3 regions of the Pseudomonas sp. 18173 genome follow, and region 1 is predicted to be linked to each of the others. Evidence: predicted binding sites of a transcription regulator. Region 1 holds the regulator's gene; each other region holds the start of a gene.
The links. Region 1 encodes FliA, which starts transcription of late flagellar genes. Its sites were predicted from a motif close to CTAAAGTTTNNNNNNNNNNNGCCGNTAA; they were not measured.

Region 1 (4,169 bases):
CTGGTGCAGGCGCTGGATCCATTGCTGCGCAAGCGCGTGGTGCTGATCGATACCGCGGGCCTGCAGGCCAGCGACCCGGCCCTGCGCATGCAGCTCGAAAGCCTGGCCGGTCGTGGCATCCGCTCGAAAAATTATCTGGTATTGGCAACCACCAGCCAGAAACAGGTTCTAACGGCCGCTTATCACAGTTACAAGCGTTGCGGGCTCGCTGGCTGCATCCTGACTAAACTGGATGAAACGGCGAGTCTGGGCGAGGTGTTGAGCCTGGCCATCAGTCATGAGTTACCCGTGGCCTACCTGACCGATGGCCCGCGGATCCCGGATGATTTGCATCTGCCGCGCCGTCATCAGTTGGTCAGTCGCGCCGTCAGCGTGCAAATGCAGGAAGAACCCAGCGAAGAAGCCATGGCTGACATGTTCGCTGACATCTACCACAGCCCGACCAAGCAGGTTGGCTGAGGTAATTAATGAATAGTTTTTGTACCTACATCGATGGTCTGCCATGCATTGTTCCGTTAGCGAACGCGCAGCCAGTAATGTGGCCTCCGTCTATGCAAGACAAGGTAAAGAAATAACATGGGCAGCATGCATCCCGTACAGGTGATCGCGGTGACCGGCGGCAAAGGTGGCGTCGGGAAAACTAACGTGTCAGTGAACTTGTCCCTGGCTTTGGCTGAGCTTGGCCGGCGCGTCATGCTGCTGGACGCCGACCTGGGACTGGCGAACGTCGACGTTCTGCTGGGCCTGACACCCAAACGTACCCTGGCCGACGTGATCGAGGGCCGCTGCGAACTGCGCGACGTACTGCTGCAGGGGCCTGGCGGCATCCGTATCGTTCCGGCCGCATCGGGCACTCAGAGCATGGTGCATCTGAGCCCTGCGCAACACGCGGGCCTGATCCAGGCCTTCAGTGATATCGGCGACAACCTCGACGTATTGGTGATCGACACCGCTGCGGGCATTGGTGACTCGGTAGTCAGTTTCGTTCGCGCCGCCCAGGAAGTGCTGCTGGTGGTGTGTGACGAGCCGACCTCGATCACCGATGCCTACGCGTTGATCAAGTTGCTCAATCGCGACTACGGCATGAACCGCTTCCGGGTCCTGGCCAACATGGCCCAGAGCCCGCAGGAAGGGCGCAACCTGTTCGCCAAGTTGACCAAGGTCACGGATCGTTTCCTCGACGTCGCCCTGCAATACGTCGGCGCCGTGCCCTACGACGAAAGCGTGCGCAAGGCCGTGCAGAAACAGCGCGCCGTCTACGAGGCTTTCCCGCGTTCCAAGTGCTCGCTGGCGTTCAAGGCCATCGCGCAGAAAGTCGATACCTGGCCGCTGCCGGCCAACCCGCGCGGGCACCTGGAGTTTTTCGTCGAGCGCCTCGTGCAACAGACAGCAGGACCCGTGCTATGACAGCAAGCGGTTACAACCTCTATAAAAAATCGGCCCGTGATGCGCAGTACGAGCTGATCGAGCGTTACGCGCCGCTGGTTAAACGCATTGCCTACCACTTGCTGGCGCGCTTGCCGGCCAGTGTCCAGGTCGAAGACCTGATCCAGGCCGGGATGATCGGCCTGCTTGAAGTGTCGACCAAATATGACGCCAGCAAAGGCGCCAGTTTCGAGACGTACGCGGGCATTCGAATCCGCGGCGCCATGCTCGATGAAGTGCGCAAGGGGGATTGGGCGCCACGTTCGGTTCACCGCAATACGCGCATGGTCAGCGACGCCATCCGCTCGATTGAAGCGAAAACCGGCCGTGACGCTAAAGATCACGAGGTTGCGGCCGAACTCCAATTGAGTCTCGACGATTACTACGGAATTTTGAACGACACCCTGGGCAGCCGCTTATTCAGTTTCGACGATCTGTTGCAGGATGGCGAACACGAAGGGCTGCACGAGGATGGCGCGAGTGCTCATCTCGAGCCGTCACGCGATCTGGAAGATGAACGCTTCCAGGCTGCGCTGGCGGATGCGATTGCCAATTTGCCGGAGCGTGAGCGACTGGTGTTGGCGCTGTACTACGACGAAGAGTTGAACCTCAAGGAAATCGGTGAGGTCCTGGGGGTCAGCGAATCGCGGGTCAGCCAGTTACACAGCCAGTGCGCGGCCCGTTTGCGGGGGCGTTTGGGGGAGTGGCGAGCGCGCTGAAGGCAGTGTGGGGACACTGCGAACGAGGCTGGTGTGGTGCTGAACTGCACCGGTCGCGATCTGTTGTGCTCCAGACAGTCATTGAGTGCTTTGCCGGATTGATTGAAATGGCGCGTCCAGGTGCTGGGCGCGTTTAAGACTGCTTGGAGGTCGAATTGGACAAGAACATGAAAATCCTCATCGTTGATGACTTCTCAACGATGCGGCGGATCATCAAGAACCTGCTGCGTGACCTTGGGTTCACCAACACCGTCGAGGCCGACGATGGCACTACCGCCATTCCGGTGCTCAACAGCGGAAGCATCGACTTTCTGGTAACGGACTGGAACATGCCTGGCATGACCGGTATCGACCTGCTGCGCCACGTGCGTGCCGATGAAAAGCTCAAGCACCTGCCGGTGTTGATGGTGACCGCTGAAGCCAAGCGCGAGCAGATCATCGAAGCGGCCCAGGCTGGCGTTAACGGCTATGTGGTCAAACCCTTCACGGCCCAGGCGTTGAAAGAAAAAATCGAGAAGATTTTCGAACGCATCGGTTGATGAGTGCGCCACGGGGGAGCTATGGGCAATAACGAAACTTCATTGGGCGATTTCGAATCGACCCTGAAAAAACACGCCGTCGAATTGGTCGCAAGCCTTGAAAAGGGCAAGTTCGGCGACGCCGTGCAATTGATCCATGAGCTCAACCAGACCCGTGACCGCGGCCTGTATCAGGAAGTGGGCAAGCTCACTCGCGAGCTGCATAGCGCGATCGTCAATTTCCAGATTGACCCGCACATGCCGCAAGCCGAAGAAGTGTCGCAGATCACCGATGCCACCGAGCGCCTGGGGTATGTGGTCAAGCTGACCGAAGCCGCGGCCAACCGCACCATGGATCTGGTGGAAAGTGCCACGCCGCTGGTCAATGGCCTGGCGGATGAAGCCCAGGCCTTGAGCGCGGACTGGGGGCGCTTCATGCGTCGCGAAGTCGGTGCGCAAGAGTTTCGTGAACTGGCCCGGCGGGTCGACGGGTTCCTGGCGCGCAGCGGCACGGACAATCGCGCGGTGTCGGGCAACCTGAACGACATCCTGCTCGCCCAGGATTACCAGGACCTCACCGGGCAAGTGATCAAGCGTGTGACCCAACTGGTCACCGAAGTTGAAAGCAACCTGCTCAAGCTCGTGCTCATGGCCAGTCAGGTGGATCGCTTTGCGGGCATCGAACATGACCGTGAAGCGATGCTTGCTGAAAAAGATCCACAAAAACATCTCTCTCAGGGTGAAGGTCCGCAGATTCATGCCGATAAAAGAGAAGACGTTGTGTCCGGTCAGGACGATGTGGACGATTTGTTATCCAGCCTGGGTTTTTAGAATTTTAGAACTTTAGGTTTTTGGGTTTTTAGACCTGTAGGAGCACACCCTTAATGAGCTTCGGCGCCGATGAAGAGATCCTTCAGGATTTCCTGGTTGAGGCCGGCGAAATTCTAGAGCAACTGTCCGAACAACTGGTCGAGCTGGAAAGCCGTCCGGATGATGCGGACTTGCTCAATGCAATTTTTCGCGGTTTTCACACTGTAAAAGGGGGCGCCGGCTTCCTCCAGCTCAACGAGCTGGTGGAGTGCTGCCACATCGCCGAGAACGTGTTCGACATCCTGCGCAAGGGTGAGCGTCGCGTCGATTCGGAACTGATGGACGTGGTTCTCGAAGCGCTGGACGCGGTGAACAGCATGTTCAGCGAAGTCCGCGAGCGCAGCCCGATCACGGCGGCGACACCTGAACTGCTTGCGGCGCTGGCCCGTCTGGCCGAGCCGCAATCGGCTGACGAGGTGGTGTCTGCACCCGTTGTCGCTGCGGTCGAAGCGCCTGAGGCAGAAGCCGAGTCGGGCGATATCACCGACAATGAATTCGAACAACTGCTGGACTCGCTCAATGCCGTCAAAGCTCAGGCCGAGGCGCCGGCAGCTGTTTCTGCGCCGGTCAGCGATGCTGCTGCCAGCGATGAAATCACCGATGCCGAGTTCGAGTCGCTGCTCGATCAACTGCACGG
Region 2 (4,169 bases), on a different contig from region 1:
GCCCCATTCGCCCCAGGAGCCGGCGTAGCCTTTGACTCGCGGATAACCGAGAGCCTTGGCCACCAGATAGGTGAAGCCGGACCGATGATGGGTCTGGCAGTGGGTAATCACTTCTTTGTCTTTGCTGATCCCGAGTTGTTCGAGGATCTGCTGCATGTCGGTGCGGATGCGCAACTGGCGCGCCTGATCCATACCGGCGGTCCATTCGAAATTGACCGCGCCGGGAATGTGGCCGCCCTTGGCTGCCAGGACTTTCTCGCCGGAATACTCCAGCGGCCCACGTGCATCCCAGATGGCCAGGTCGGCGGCGCCCAGACGGCTTTGCAGATATTCACGGGTGGCGGTGGGTTCGTCGTGCAAGGTCAATGCAACCGGGCCACCCACGGCAGGCGGGATCTGGATCGACATGGGCGAACCCTCTGCCAGCCAGGCCGGCAGGCCGCCGTTGAGGTAGTGGTACTTGCTGTGGCCGATGACATCCAGCAGCCAGATAAAGCGTCCGGCCCAACCGCCGCCTTCGTCGTCATACACCACGTAGACCGCATCGGGGTTGTGTCCCAGCTCACCGAACAACGCTTCGAGTGCTGCCTGCGGGGGCATCAGCCCGGGGGCGGGCGCCTGACCCAGTTGGGTGCGTTTGGGGTCGACAAATCGTGCGCCGGGAATGTGCCCTTCGGCGTAGCGGGCGGCACTGGTCAAGTCCACCAGAATCAGTTCGCGGGCGTCGAGGCGAGGGAGCAAGTCGCTCGGCTCGATCACCAGCGGCAAGCCAGAGAAGTCAGACATGTGAGGTCTCCAGAGCACAAAAGGGAGGATTGTAGCGCAGCTTATTGGCCTCGGTTGCTAAAGCTGTGCAGGGCTTTTTCGATGCATTGTGCGGTTTTGCCGAAGGCCTGCACGGAAATTTCCGAAAACGGCCCACCGCCCTGATCCGCCACAACGATCATGATCACCCGGCCATTATTGACCAGCGAGCGCAGCAACAGGTGTTCGCCGCTGAACTGCGAGCGCAGGCCGTTGGGCAACAGGGCCGAGAATTGTACGTTGTTGGCGGGTGTCAGGCGGACCTGGGCCTGTTGTGCGAGCAGGCGTTGCAACAGTTTGCTCTGGCTGACCACGAAGTTCAGCCCGGCCGCCTCTTTCGGCAGGCCAGTCGTCTGGTGCACGCGCAGGTTGGCGTGGGTGCGGTCGGCCATCAGGATCATCACCCGACGCATGCCACAGGCTGCGAGGGCGTCCCGGGCGGCGATGGTCAGGTGCATGGCGTTGGTAAAGCGACTCGGCTCGACCAGCAGTTCGGCGCATTGCTTGCGCCATTTCGCCAGGTCTTCGGCGGTGGGTGCCGCGGCCGGCAGCAGTCCGGCGTGGATGCGGTTCATGCCCCACGGCCAGATCAGCGCTTCGGCGGGGTGCCAGAGATCGGGCATGGCATGCTGGCGAGCGCTGTTGGCGGCTTGCTGGTGCAGTTGCTGCTGCACCTCGTCCATGGGCATTTGCAGGTAAAGGCTGGTCAGGTACTGCCAGCGCTCACTGTGCGGGCTGTCCCAGGCGTGCTGTGCCGACAGTGCCAGCCCGTTGGCCAGCAGCACCGTATTGGCCGGCTGATTGAGCCAGCGGCGCAGCGTCGGATCGTCATCGAGGCGGTTCTGCTGGCGCAGAGGATGCTCGCTGTCACGGGCAATGCGCAGGACTTTCACCAGTTCCCGCTGTTCAGTGAGCAGCAGTCGATAGCCTTGCTGCACCCAGATCGGCAGGCGCCAGATTTCCACCAGTGCCTGGCCGATGTCCAGCAGGCGGACGCCAAACAGTTGCTGTTCGACTTTGCGTGCCGACTCGCCTTTATGGATGACCCGCAGCTCCCAGTCTTCGAGCAGTTCTGGATGGGTCAGCGCCAACGGCCACAGGGGCGAAAGGAACAGCAGGCTACCCCAGTGGATGTCCTGCCACAGGCGCGCCAGGCGACTGGCAAAAAAACCGTTGGCCTGTTGCGTGGCGTGCTGGCTGATCATCTGCAGCTGACGCAAGGCTTTGGGAATCTCGGACTGGGGTTCGGCGGGCAAGCGCGCGAGCAGTTCTTCGGTGCGCTTGAGGCCAAGGCGATTGATCGCGATCTCGAGGTTTTCCGCAGGCTCGGTCATGCTGCCGTGGGTGTGCCGGTTGGCTTCGCGAATCACGCTCAAGGCCAGGGCCGGGCTGCCTTGCATGAGGTCGGCGATGTCGCGCAGCGAGCTGCGATTGTCGCGGATGGCCTTGCAGACAAGGTCGTGGCTGGCTTGCGGGACGGGAAGGCGTACGCCATCGAGCAGCTTGACCCAGCCTTCGAGCGTCGTCGGTTTTGGCGTTGGAACGTTCGTTTCGTTAACCATGGTTGGAGGCGATCATCGTCAGCATTACCCAGGCCCGGAGTGGGTCAAATTGGCTTTTCGCCTGAACTGGCTATAGTCTGGCGCAGTTTTGCCGATAAGTAGAAGAAGAGATTTTTTAACTTCCGAATATGACCTTGAACCCGACTCAGTAAGTACTCTCCTACCTATGGCTAAAATTATCGGCATCATCGTCGTATTCGCGAGCGTGCTCGGCGGATACGTGCTTTCCCACGGCAAGATTGCCGCCCTGATCCAGCCTTTCGAGGTCATGATTATCGGTGGTGCGGCCCTCGGCGCATTCTTGCAGGCCAACCCCGGCCACATGACGATGCACGTGCTCAAGAAGTCCCTGGGCATGTTCAGTTCACGTTTCAACCACGGCTTCTATCTTGAAGTGCTGGGCCTGATCTACGAGATCCTCAACAAGAGCCGCCGTGAAGGCATGATGGCCATCGAAGGCGACATCGAAGATGCCGCTGCGAGCCCGATCTTCGCCAAGTACCCGGCGGTGCTCAAGGACGAGCGCATGACCGCGTTCATCTGCGATTACCTGCGCATCATGTCCTCCGGCAACATGGCTCCGCACGAGCTGGAAGGCCTGTTCGACATGGAGCTGTTCAGCCTCAAGGAAGACCTGGAACACCCATCCCACGCGGTCAACGGCATCGCCGACGCCATGCCCGGTTTCGGTATCGTCGCGGCGGTACTGGGTATCGTGGTGACCATGGCTTCGCTGGGTGAAGGTGACCAGAAGTCCATCGGCCTGCACGTGGGTGCAGCACTGGTCGGTACCTTCTTCGGTATTCTCGCCGCCTACGGTTTCTTCGGCCCGCTGGCTCACTCCCTGGCCCACGATGCCAAGGAAGAGCTGAATGTCTACGAAGCCATCAAGGCCTCGCTGGTGGCTTCGGCTTCCGGCATGCCGCCATCGCTGGCCGTGGAGTTCGGGCGCAAGGTCCTGTACCCGGCGCACCGTCCTAGCTTCGCCGAGCTGGAACAAGCGGTTCGCGGTCGCTAAGCCATGGAGAACAATCAGCCGATAATCATCAAGCGCGTCAAGCGCTACGCCGGCGGGCATCACGGAGGCGCCTGGAAAATCGCCTTCGCCGACTTCGCCACGGCGATGATGGCGTTCTTCCTGGTGTTGTGGCTGCTGTCCACCGCCACACCGGAACAGAAGATTGCCATCGCCGGTTACTTCAAGGACCCGATCGGCTTTTCCGAAAGCGGTACGCCGTACATCATTGATCTGGGCGGCACGCCGACCCTGGCGCCGGAAAACACCCTCAACCCCGAGGTGAAGTCCCAGCCGCAGCCGGACAAGGTTACCGTCGATACCGACCAGGTCGAAGGCATGGCCGAGCAGGTTGAAAAGGAACGTCTCGAACTGTTGCTGCAAGAACTGCAGAACAAGGTTGACGAGAACCCGCAGCTGCAGAAATTCAAGGATCAGATCCTGTTCGAAATCACCCCGGATGGCCTGCGTATCCAGATCATGGATGCGGAAAACCGCCCGATGTTCGATTCGGGTTCGGCCCGTCTGAAGCCGTATTTCGAAGACATCCTGCTGGCCATGGCCGACACCATCAAGGCGGTGCCGAACAAGATCAGCATCAGCGGTCACACCGATGCCAAGCCCTACACCGGTACCGGTGATTTCGGTAACTGGGAGCTCTCGGCCAACCGTGCCAACGCCGCACGGCGTGCCCTGGTGGCGGGCAGTTATCCGGATGCGCAGGTGGCGCGTGTGGTCGGTTATGCCTCGTCGGCGCTGTTCGATCGTGAGCATCCGTTTAACCCGGT
Region 3 (4,169 bases), on a different contig from region 1:
CGCCATTCACGTTGACCTGGGAGGCATCGATCATCTGTTGCAGCATCAGACGCTCAGGGCTCCACCAGTAGCCGGTGTAGATCAGGCTGGCGTACTTGGGCATCAGCTCGTCCTTGAGGTGAGCCACTTCGCGGTCCAGGGTGATCGATTCGATCGCACGGTGGGCACGCAGCATGATGGTGCCGCCCGGAGTTTCGTAGCAGCCACGGGACTTCATGCCCACGTAGCGGTTCTCGACGATGTCGAGACGGCCGATACCGTGTTCGCCACCGATACGGTTCAGGGTCGCCAGCACGGTAGCCGGAGTCATTTCGACGCCGTCCAGCGCGACGATGTCGCCGTTGCGGTAGGTCAGCTCCAGGTACTGCGGCTTGTCTGGAGCGTTTTCCGGGGAAACGGTCCAGCGCCACATGTCTTCTTCGTGCTCGGTCCAGGTGTCTTCCAGCACGCCACCTTCATAGGAGATGTGCAGCAGGTTGGCATCCATCGAGTACGGGGATTTCTTCTTGCCGTGGCGCTCGATCGGGATCGCGTGCTTGTCGGCGTAATCCATGAGCTTCTCACGGGACAGCAGGTCCCATTCGCGCCAGGGAGCAATCACTTTCACGCCTGGTTTCAAGGCGTAGGCGCCGAGTTCGAAACGAACCTGGTCGTTACCCTTGCCGGTAGCGCCATGGGAAATGGCGTCAGCGCCGGTTTCGTTGGCGATTTCGATCAGGCGCTTGGCGATCAGCGGACGAGCGATGGAAGTACCCAGCAGGTACTCGCCTTCGTAAACGGTGTTGGCGCGGAACATCGGGAAAACGAAATCGCGCACGAACTCTTCGCGCAAGTCGTCGATGTAGATCTCTTTGACGCCCATGGCCTGAGCCTTGGCGCGTGCAGGTTCGACCTCTTCGCCCTGACCCAGGTCAGCGGTGAAGGTCACCACTTCACAGTTATAAGTATCCTGCAGCCACTTGAGGATCACCGAAGTGTCCAGGCCGCCGGAATACGCCAGAACGACCTTGTTTACGTCCGCCATGCCATCACTCCACGGGGTTCTACGGAAAGCCGGGAAGTCTACCGCTCATGCAGAATAATTTACAGTGGCGCGACAGCTTATGACGACGAAGCGACAGATTATGTCGAGAGGGCGACGATGACCAAATAGTCAGGAAGTGGCCGAAGTAGCCGCCTTCGTCGCTTGCGGGGCGACTTGTTCCGCAGGTGCTCCACGCTCCAGGCGTACCGCCACCCGTCGGTTCTTCGCACGGTTGGCGTTGTTGGTATTAGGCGCCAGCGGATAACGTTCGCCATGGAACCGCAGGGTGATTTGCGACTCCTGGATGCCGTTGGCCTTGAAGAACTCCATCACCGCCAGGGCCCGGCGCCGCGACAGGTCGCGGTTGGTCAGGCGGTTGCCGCTGTTGTCGGAGTGCCCGTCGAGTTCGATGTGATTGACCGTCGGATCGGCCTTCATGTACTCCAGCATCACCTGCAATTTGGCCTTCGCGGCGCTGTCGAGCTCGATTCCGCCGCCAGGGAAGCCGACTTCGGATTGCTTCACCTGCTCGAAGTTCTGCGGCAACAGCTTGGCCACGCAGCTTTGGTAATCGGCAAACGCCTTGGTGAACCTGACCGGCAGCAGGCGCACTTCCGACACCCGACCATCCCCCGAAGAATGGCGAACCACCGGGCTGCGGCCGTCCATCAATCCGCTGATCAGGCGTCCGGCCTGAACCTGTGAACTGTTAAATAACACATTGCCGCTGCCGATTCTTACCGTGCCCAGATTGATATCGTCACGCCCCGGTTGCCACGGTGCAGCAGCGGCCAGCAAGGTCGCCGAACCGCCGCCGATCATCGGGTTGTAGGTTTTCAGACGAAAAGTCGCCTGCTCGCCGGCACGACGCACGAACTCGCCCGAACCGAAGTCGGTAATCGGCTGAGCCAGGCGGCATTCGAACTTGTCACCTTCAACCGTCCACTCAATGCTCTCCAGACGGGTCTGGAAAGTGAGCGCCATCGCGGGAAGGCTGGCAAACACACTGAGCAAGGCTAAATAACGCTGGCGCACGGGAGGCTCCACTGGCTTCTACAACTAAAAGACCGACACACATATGTTAACGGCATACCTGTTGGATATCGGAAGCTTCCCGTAAAACTTGATAGCGAGTGCCTGCAAGTGTCTTTTCCGGTAGCATTCCCCTGAGTTTGACCCGCCTGGAATCCCCTCATGTCCGACCGCCTGACCCTGCTGCGTCCCGACGACTGGCACATTCATCTTCGCGATGGTGCCGTGTTGACCAATACCGTCGCGGATGTCGCGCGCACCTTTGGCCGCGCCATCATCATGCCCAACCTGGTTCCACCAGTGCGCAACGCGGCCGAAGCCGACGGCTATCGCCAGCGGATTCTCGCTGCCCGCCCGGCCGGCAGCACGTTCGAGCCGCTGATGGTCCTGTACCTGACCGACCGCACCCAACCCGAGGAAATTCGCGAGGCCAAGGCCAGCGGATTCGTGTACGCCGCCAAGCTGTACCCGGCCGGCGCGACCACCAACTCGGACTCCGGTGTTACCAGCATCGACAAGATTTTCCCGGCACTCGAGGCCATGGCCGAAGTCGGGATGCCGTTGCTGATTCACGGTGAAGTCACCCGTGGCGATGTCGACGTGTTCGACCGCGAAAAAATCTTCATCGATGAGCACATGCGTCGCGTGGTCGAGCGCTTCCCGACCCTCAAAGTGGTGTTCGAACACATCACCACCGCTGACGCCGTGCAGTTCGTCAACTCGGCCCCGGCCAACGTTGGCGCGACCATCACCGCGCATCACCTGCTGTACAACCGCAACCACATGCTGGTGGGCGGGATTCGGCCGCACTTCTATTGCCTGCCGATCCTCAAGCGCAATACCCACCAGGAAGCCCTTCTCGATGCAGCCACCAGCGGCAGCGAGAAATTCTTCCTTGGCACCGACTCGGCACCCCACGCCCAGCACGCCAAGGAAGCGGCCTGCGGCTGCGCCGGTTGCTACACCGCCTTTGCTGCCATCGAGATGTACGCCGAAGCCTTCGAACAGCGCAATGCGCTGGACAAGCTGGAGGCCTTCGCCAGCCTCAACGGCCCGCGGTTCTATGGCCTGCCGGCCAACACCGATCGCATCACCCTGGTCCGCGAAGAATGGACCGCCCCTGCCAGCCTGCCGTTTGGCGAGCTGACCGTTATCCCGCTGCGCGCCGGTGAAAAACTGCGCTGGCGCCTGCTGGAGGAACACGCGTGAGTGAAGACCATTTCGATGACGAACTGGAAGGCAATGGTGGCGGAGGCGGTTCGCGTCATCCAATGGCCGCGCGGTTTCGCGGATACCTGCCGGTGGTCGTCGACGTAGAAACCGGTGGCTTCAACTCGGCCACCGACGCCCTGCTGGAAATCGCCGCGACCACCATCGCCATGGATGAAAAGGGCTTTGTCTACCCGGATCACACCTACTTCTTCCGGGTCGAACCGTTCGAAGGCGCGAACATCGAAGCGGCGGCCCTGGAGTTCACCGGGATCAAGCTCGATCACCCGCTGCGCATGGCTGTGAGTGAAGAGTCTGCCCTGAACGATATCTTCCGCGGCGTGCGCAAGGCCCTCAAGGCCAATGGCTGCAAACGGGCGATCCTGGTCGGGCATAACAGCAGCTTCGACCTGGGCTTCCTGAATGCGGCGGTTGCGCGCCTGGAGATGAAGCGCAACCCGTTCCATCCGTTCTCCAGTTTCGATACCGCCACGCTCGCAGGCCTCGCGTACGGCCAGACCGTACTGGCCAAGGCGTGCCAGGCAGCGGACATCGACTTCGACGGACGTGAGGCTCACTCGGCCCGTTATGACACCGAGAAGACGGCAGAGCTGTTCTGCGGCATCGTCAATCGCTGGAAGCAGATGGGCGGTTGGGAAGATTTCGACGATTGATGTTGCAGGAATCGCTGGTTTATCCCGCACATAAAAAAACCGGCCTCGATGGCCGGTTTTTTTTGTATCTGGAACGTACCTTACAGAGCGGCAGCGTGCTCGGTCAGGTAAGCCGCAACGCCTTCTGGCGAAGCGTTCATGCCTTTGTCGCCTTTCTTCCAGTTGGCAGGGCAGACTTCGCCGTGCTCTTCGTGGAATTGCAGGGCGTCGACCAGACGCAGCAGCTCTTC

Region 2: a site for FliA is predicted at 2,437-2,464, ahead of motA (flagellar motor stator protein MotA). Genes of this name have one in related genera too.
Region 3: a site for FliA is predicted at 2,125-2,152, ahead of ACLD1X_RS01145 (flagellar protein MotY). Genes of this name have one in related genera too.

The regions. Positions count from the first base shown of each region.
Region 1 is NZ_JBKFTN010000017.1:52,096-56,264, reverse strand. Features, by position in the region: gene flhF (flagellar biosynthesis protein FlhF) at 1-459, shown strand, start outside; gene fleN (flagellar synthesis regulator FleN) at 577-1,407, shown strand; gene fliA (RNA polymerase sigma factor FliA) at 1,404-2,144, shown strand; gene ACLD1X_RS19300 (chemotaxis response regulator CheY) at 2,312-2,683, shown strand; gene ACLD1X_RS19295 (protein phosphatase CheZ) at 2,705-3,493, shown strand; gene ACLD1X_RS19290 (chemotaxis protein CheA) at 3,547-4,169, shown strand, end outside.
Region 2 is NZ_JBKFTN010000003.1:192,516-196,684, reverse strand. Features, by position in the region: gene rhdA (thiosulfate sulfurtransferase) at 1-786, opposite strand, end outside; gene ACLD1X_RS04785 (HDOD domain-containing protein) at 828-2,366, opposite strand; gene motA (flagellar motor stator protein MotA) at 2,533-3,384, shown strand; gene motB (flagellar motor protein MotB) at 3,388-4,169, shown strand, end outside.
Region 3 is NZ_JBKFTN010000001.1:252,057-256,225, forward strand. Features, by position in the region: gene ACLD1X_RS01140 (argininosuccinate synthase) at 1-1,024, opposite strand, end outside; gene ACLD1X_RS01145 (flagellar protein MotY) at 1,154-2,059, opposite strand; gene pyrC (dihydroorotase) at 2,219-3,265, shown strand; gene rnt (ribonuclease T) at 3,262-3,939, shown strand; gene ACLD1X_RS01160 (peroxiredoxin) at 4,020-4,169, opposite strand, start outside.